One region of the Metabacillus sp. 22489 genome, then DNA from elsewhere that is predicted to be linked to it. Evidence: predicted binding sites of a transcription regulator. Region 1 holds the regulator's gene; each other region holds the start of a gene.
The links. The regulator CtsR, encoded in region 1, represses protease genes until heat stress. The targets are predictions, from matches to a motif close to ATGGTCAATAAAGGTCAAACA.
Positions count from the first base shown of each region.

Region 2: ACTJJ9_RS24975 (ATP-dependent Clp protease ATP-binding subunit) is a predicted target of CtsR. The motif match lies at 906-926, and genes of this name have one in related genera.
Region 3: clpP (ATP-dependent Clp endopeptidase proteolytic subunit ClpP) is a predicted target of CtsR. The motif match lies at 1,257-1,277, and genes of this name have one in related genera.

Region 1 is NZ_JBQENT010000030.1:59,622-61,899, forward strand. Features, by position in the region: gene ACTJJ9_RS16980 (protein arginine kinase) at 1-225, opposite strand, end outside; gene ACTJJ9_RS16985 (UvrB/UvrC motif-containing protein) at 225-767, opposite strand; gene ACTJJ9_RS16990 (CtsR family transcriptional regulator) at 784-1,245, opposite strand; gene ACTJJ9_RS16995 (MgtC/SapB family protein) at 1,370-2,068, opposite strand.
Region 2 is NZ_JBQENT010000072.1:8,088-10,365, reverse strand. Features, by position in the region: gene ACTJJ9_RS24975 (ATP-dependent Clp protease ATP-binding subunit) at 1-767, opposite strand, end outside; gene ACTJJ9_RS24970 (YkvI family membrane protein) at 1,052-2,080, shown strand.
Region 3 is NZ_JBQENT010000024.1:23,857-26,134, forward strand. Features, by position in the region: gene rpoN (RNA polymerase factor sigma-54) at 1-282, opposite strand, end outside; tRNA gene ACTJJ9_RS14675 (tRNA-Arg) at 626-701, opposite strand; gene ACTJJ9_RS14680 (hypothetical protein) at 824-1,078, opposite strand; gene clpP (ATP-dependent Clp endopeptidase proteolytic subunit ClpP) at 1,362-1,958, shown strand; gene ACTJJ9_RS14690 (HPr family phosphocarrier protein) at 2,070-2,278, opposite strand, start outside.

The sequences.
Region 1 (2,278 bases):
CTTTATTAGCTCTAATTGACCAATATGTTCGAATCCTTTACTTGAATACGTTGTTTCAAAAAACGTTAAAATATTCTGCAGCTCTTCATTTGTTGAAATGGTCGGAAATTTATACATATCAATATTTCTAGCTAAACGAATTCGGCTACTAAGGACAATATCTGAGTCTGGACCATCTTTCATCCATGCACTAACTGCCCTATTCGTAAATTTCTGGAGTGACATCACAATCCCTCCTTATTGCTTAACTTTTTTTCCAGTGATTTTATTTCATCTCTTACTTCTGCTGCTTTTTCAAATTCCTCTTGAAGGATATATTCATTAATTTTACTTTTTAAAATTTCGATTTGTTTTCGAATATGAAGGTCGCCACCAATACGCTTAGGGATTTTACCCGCATGCACTGTATTCCCACCATGTACACGTTTAAGGATTGGTGTTATATAGTTTTTAAAGGTCGGGTAGCAATTGGAACAACCGAATCGACCAACCTTTTTAAATTGTTGAAGAGTCATTTTACATTGTTCACAGTGTGGTTGATCATTCGAATGAAAAACATTATTTTCTTGCTTAACCTTTCCTGTTTCCATATTTAGAAGACCTGTAAGCAAATTATTTAACGAAAAACCAGCGCTACCATTAAACATAAAGAGATCACTGTTTCCTTGAGCACAATGCTCACACATATGAACCTGGGTTTTTTCACCATTAATCACTTTTGTAAAGTGAAACGTAGCCGGTCTTTCATTACATTCCTGGCATATCATCCGTCTCCCCTACTTTCTACTTATATTTCAACGAGGTTAACATTGCCTTTACCATTCTTGCCCTCAATTCATCTCGATGCGGTAAATCTATATACAGAACTGAGCGATCAATAACACTTAACATTAGCTTTGCTTCCCTTTCAGATATAACTTCCTCACTAACGAGTCTACCGATAATATCTTCTGCAGCTGCTTGTGAAAGGCGGTGATTTATCAAGTGGAGAATTTGGTCTAGAAGATGTGCTTGATTATTTGCTTGAACTTTAATAATCCGAATATAGCCTCCTCCACCACGTTTACTTTCAACAACATAGCCTCTTTCGATTGTAAATCTTGTATTAATTACATAGTTTATCTGTGAAGGTACACATTGAAATTTATCCGCAATTTCACTACGTTTAATTTCAACTATTTCTTTCCCACTATTATCCAAAACATGTTTTAAGTATTGTTCAATAATGTCCGAAATATTTCTCACTCTACCTCCCCCTCACTGACTTTGACTATATTTGACTTTAATCTTACTATAAAACGAACAGAAAAATTTTTCAACTTTTCTGTTTCACTTTAAATATTGCCAAAATTACCTTATGTAAAACCCATTAGTATATTTTTTCTATTTCAGGATTTTCGACAATAATTCTTTCTATTACATGTTGTTCAATTGTTGGCATATTTACATCTATTGTATAGTTTAAAGTAACCAAACCCTCACTATTTTTATGACATTCCGTCAACATAACTTTTGTGATTTTTAAATTATATGTATTTAGTTTTTTAATTACCTGATCTACTTTGCCTTTATTAGATTTTATAACAACCTTTATTTTTCTTCTTAACTTTTTACTATTCATATACTTCTCAAGACGATTTAAAAAGATTAAACACATTAAAACCATAATAGTCGTAAAAAGTGCGGCCCCATACATTCCAGCTCCAATAACTAAACCTAAACCTGCTACAATCCAAATAGATGCAGCTGTAGTTAGTCCCCTCACAGTCGCACCTTTTACTAAAATTGTTCCACCACCTAAAAATCCTATTCCACTTATAACATATGATGGAATTCTTGCCGGATCAAATCGAATATTCCCGTTACTTTCAATATATTCATTAAATCCATATAATGATAAAATCATCATTAAGCAAGAGCCCATACCTACCAGGAGATGTGTACGAAACCCTGCAGGATGATTATTAAATTCTCTTTCCAAACCAATAACTCCACATAAAAACGTTGCAACAATTATTCGAAAGAATATTGTATATGTCTCTTGGCTAAATAACTCAATATAATTCACTATTCATTCTCCTATTATAAGATCATCCAAACATTCTTTTTTATAAATTTGAATTTTTGTTTTACTATATTTATTAATACAGCTTCTAAAAAAGACCAGAATCTTTACGAGGCCACTGAAAAACTTACGTTTTTTAATTTTATTTCAAGATCGTAAACGAAAAAGGCGACTATCCGTTCATTTTTTGGACGGATAGTCGCCTTTCTTTAT
Region 2 (2,278 bases), on a different contig from region 1:
ACAGGCTGGAAACGTCGTTCTAATGCTGCATCCTTTTCAATTGTGCGATATTCCTTTAACGTTGTCGCACCAACGACTTGAAGCTCACCACGGGCAAGAGCTGGTTTTAAAATATTGCCTGCATCCATAGAACCCTCTGCTGAACCTGCACCAACTAATTGATGAATCTCATCAATGAAAAGGATAATATTTTTCTTTTGCTGGAGCTCTTGAATGATTTTTTTCATTCTTTCCTCAAATTGACCTCTTATTCCTGTGCTTGCAACTAAAGAAGCGACATCTAATAAATATACTTCTTTATTTGTTAGTTTTGCTGGCACTGTCCCGTTTGCAATTTTTAAGGCAAGACCTTCGATAATCGCTGTTTTACCGACACCTGGCTCACCAATAAGGACAGGGTTATTTTTGTTGCGACGATTTAATATTTCAATGACTCGTTCAACTTCCTCATCACGGCCAATAACAGGATCGATCAGACCTGCACGAGCAGCTTGTGTTAGATTACGACCAAGCTGATCAAGAATACCTCCACCACCATTTTTCTGAGGTTGTGCTTGAGTTTGTTGATTAAAAGGAGCATTTGCTTGGAATCCTTTAAATAATTCGTCAAATGGAAATGAAGAAAATCCATTTGCAAATCCAGTTGGAATTGATTGTTTATATGCTGCATAACAGTCGTGACATAATGCAGCCTCTGTTTTTTTATTATTTAATTGCAAGTTTAAGTGAATTGTAGCCTTATTCATTTGACATTTTTCACACATCATCGAAAACCATCCCTTTCTTTTTAAAAATTTCCAATTAGTTACGCTTAAAGATTAAAATGAATCCTCAAAGCTTTGACTAAGTTTGACCAATGTGTGATAAAAAGAAGCGGTCAATTTGACCATCTTTGACTATAGTATACTTTGACCTTTTTTGACTTTCAAGTATTTTGCCTATGATAAGAAAGATGTAATTTTTTCCATACCGGGAAGAGAAAGAGCATTATCTGAGTATTCCTTCATATAATGATACAAGCTTTGTTTACGATTAGAGAGGTGTACATAATATGAAGAAATGGATATCTTCAATACAAGTTGCAGCAGTATATGTCGGAACAGTAGTAGGTGCTGGTTTTGCAACTGGAAGGGAAATTGTTGAGTTTTTCACTAAACATGGAATATATGGACTTGCAGGGATTTTTTTAGCGGGAATACTTTTTATAAAACTAGGAACGAAAATGTTAATTTTATCAAAGAGAATTCAAGCAAATTCTTATCAAGATTTAATGACGTATTTATTCGGCAAACAGTTCGGCGGGATTGTGAATCTTTTTATGATGCTAGTGTTATTCGGATTAACATCTATTATGCTTTCCGGAGCGGGAGCAATCTTTAAAGAACAATTAGGATTATCAGTAAGAATCGGTGTAATCGTCACAATTTTGCTAACAATATTAGTGATGGCGTTTGGTATCAAAGGGTTGTTTAGTGTCAATATCATAGTAGTCCCGATGTTAATTACATTTAGTATCTTCCTTGCTTTTCAATCATTTTCCATCGAATCAATTCTACTTTTACCACATGAAGAGTCGAGTTCTGTTAAATGGATTATATCAGCATTTTCATATGCCGCTTTTAATATTACAATGGCATCAGCTGTTCTTGTTCCATTAGCTAAAGAGATTAATGATGAGCAAGTATTAAAAAGAGGAGGGTTCCTTGGGGGGGTATTTTTAATGATTGTTTTAATAAGCAGTCATTTTGCACTATCAAGCTTACCACATTTAACACAATATGATATTCCAATGGCAGAAGTAATGAAAACGACGTTCTTTGCTATTTATTTCATTTATATTGCAGTTATTTATGGCGAGGTATTTACATCAGTTATTGGAAATTTGTACGGGCTTGAAAAACAAATAAACTCGTACTTTAAAATACCAGGAATGACGATAATATGTGGGATATTATGTATCGCTGCGTTTATTAGCAAAATCGGCTATAGTTCATTAATTACATTATTATATCCAATTTTCGGGTATGTTTGTTTAGGAGCACTTATTTTGTTATTAGTGAAAAAATTACCTACTGAATGATGCTTGTCAGAAAATATAGGCGTATTGAATGGAAAAGAGTTGATACTATTCTCATGGACAGAGGACTATATTCCAACATTTATAAATCAAATTGAGAGAAAAGTAGTCTAGAAAATTATCTTTCTTTCATTCTCAAACATTTATTTGAAGCTTTAATCATTCATTTATGCTCGTAAAACGCGATATTTTACCGAAAAA
Region 3 (2,278 bases), on a different contig from region 1:
TCTTTTAGATAATGGATAATCGATTAATTGCTCACGTAAATAGTCTTTTAAGCTGTTTCTTTCCACTATTGTATTTTCAAACGTTTGCATATTTTTCGGTAACCTTTCAATCGTTCTAATCGGCACATCTAATAGTTCAAGGACTGGGTTTTCTAACGAAAGCTCTTGTACATACTCATAAAGCTCGACGGTTGAATATTGTAGTAACGTAATTGCCTGCTGCAGTTCCTTTGTCATTTTCACTGACAAGATTGGCACTTGCTTATTTTCCATTTTCATCATTTTAGCCCCTCCTTTTTTTCAGTTTATCAACGATTTCTCAAAAGGTTCCACCTGCTTATTGAATAAAAAAGCTGGAGAAATTTCTTTTATTATATGAATATGTTAAGTTGAAAAGGAGATACCGAACTAAGATGAATTTGTATTACATAATACTAAAGCGTATTGTTAAGCTTCCGTGATGCTCCTGCCTAGAGAAGCGTGTCAAAGGGAGCTCCTACTTAATAAGGATCCCGGACGCCAGAGGAAAGCGAACGCCACATAAGGGAACAAACAAGTAAAATTTAACAGCGTCTTACATAAAAAAATAGCAAGAGCTGAGATGTCTCAACCCTTGCTATTTTGACGCGCTCGGAGGGATTCGAACCCCCGGCAGACGTGGTACCGGAAACCACCGCTCTATCCAACTGAGCTACGAGCGCATATTAAATTAGTCAGCCAAATCATTATACGACATGTTAGGTCCAAATTTCAATAGTAGAATTTGGATTCATTTAACTTCCCCCGAGTAACCAAAATTTTTTGGTCAATCAGGGGGCTATTATCATTCTGAACGGGATGGTTTTGATGCTTGAAAAAAGCGAATAAAATAGGCTAGCCCTATTAACATGAAACCATCTCTAACAGGATATAAAATATCTTGTAAGATTTCAGTAATTCGAATTGGAGCCGGACTTTCTCCCTCTGGTACATATTGTGTTTTGTTTAAATCCATTGTTGTATCAATATTACAGATTGCTCCGACAATGATAACAACCCACCCCACAATAATGAGGATTTTTGTAATGTTTCTTTCCATTTCGTTTCTCCTTTATGTATGATGAAAATTATGGAAGTATAATTCCATTTTTCATCTTAACATACAAATGAAGTTTTCTGTTTGAAAAAACAAAAAAATGGCAAATATAATCACATGTTCTGTTTTTTAATACATATATTTATTGAGTAGTTATCTTTTCAAACGTTTTTATGCTTTTCGTTTGACCTTTATTGACCTTAGTTGTATGATGGAAATACATAGGAATAAACACTTGAAAGTACTTAGCGTACAATCTTTCTGATAATGAAGGAGGAATATTTAAATGAATTTAATCCCTACAGTTATTGAGCAAACAAATCGTGGTGAGCGTGCATATGACATTTATTCACGTCTATTAAAAGACCGCATCATTATGCTAGGCAGCGGTATCGATGACAATGTTGCTAACTCAATTGTATCTCAATTACTATTCTTAGAAGCAGAAGATCCAGAAAAGGATATTTCTATTTACATTAACAGCCCTGGTGGTTCAATTACAGCAGGTATGGCGATTTATGACACAATTCAATATATTAAACCTAGCGTGTCAACAATTTGTATTGGAATGGCTGCATCAATGGGTGCTTTCTTACTTGCTGCAGGTGAAAAAGGAAAACGTTATGCATTACCTAATAGTGAAGTAATGATTCATCAACCATTAGGTGGCGCACAAGGTCAAGCAACTGAAATTGAAATTGCCGCAAAACGCATTCTTTTCTTACGTGATAAGTTAAACAATATTTTATCTGAACGTACTGGTCAGCCTCTAGAAGTTATCGAGCGTGATACAGAGCGTGATAATTTCATGACTGCTGAGCGTGCTTTAGAATATGGTTTAATTGACAAAGTTTTAACTCGTAATGAATTAAACAATAAATAATTTAGCAAAAGGTTGTCTCATAACGGTTTTGACCGTTTTAGACAACCTTTTTTATTTTTCGATCAAATAAATAAGCACACCGTTATATACGATGTGCCCTTTTTATACATATTATCCTTCTTGTTGTACAAACTTCACTAATGCTTCGACTGCTTCTTGTTCATCATTACCTTCTGCAATCAGCGTAATAACAGCGTCTTTGCTAATCGCTAAGCTCATTAAGCCCATAATACTTTTTGCATTTACTTTTTTTCCGTCTTTTTCTAAAAATATGTCTGATGCAAAGCGATTTGCCTCTTGTACAAATAATGCAGCAGGAC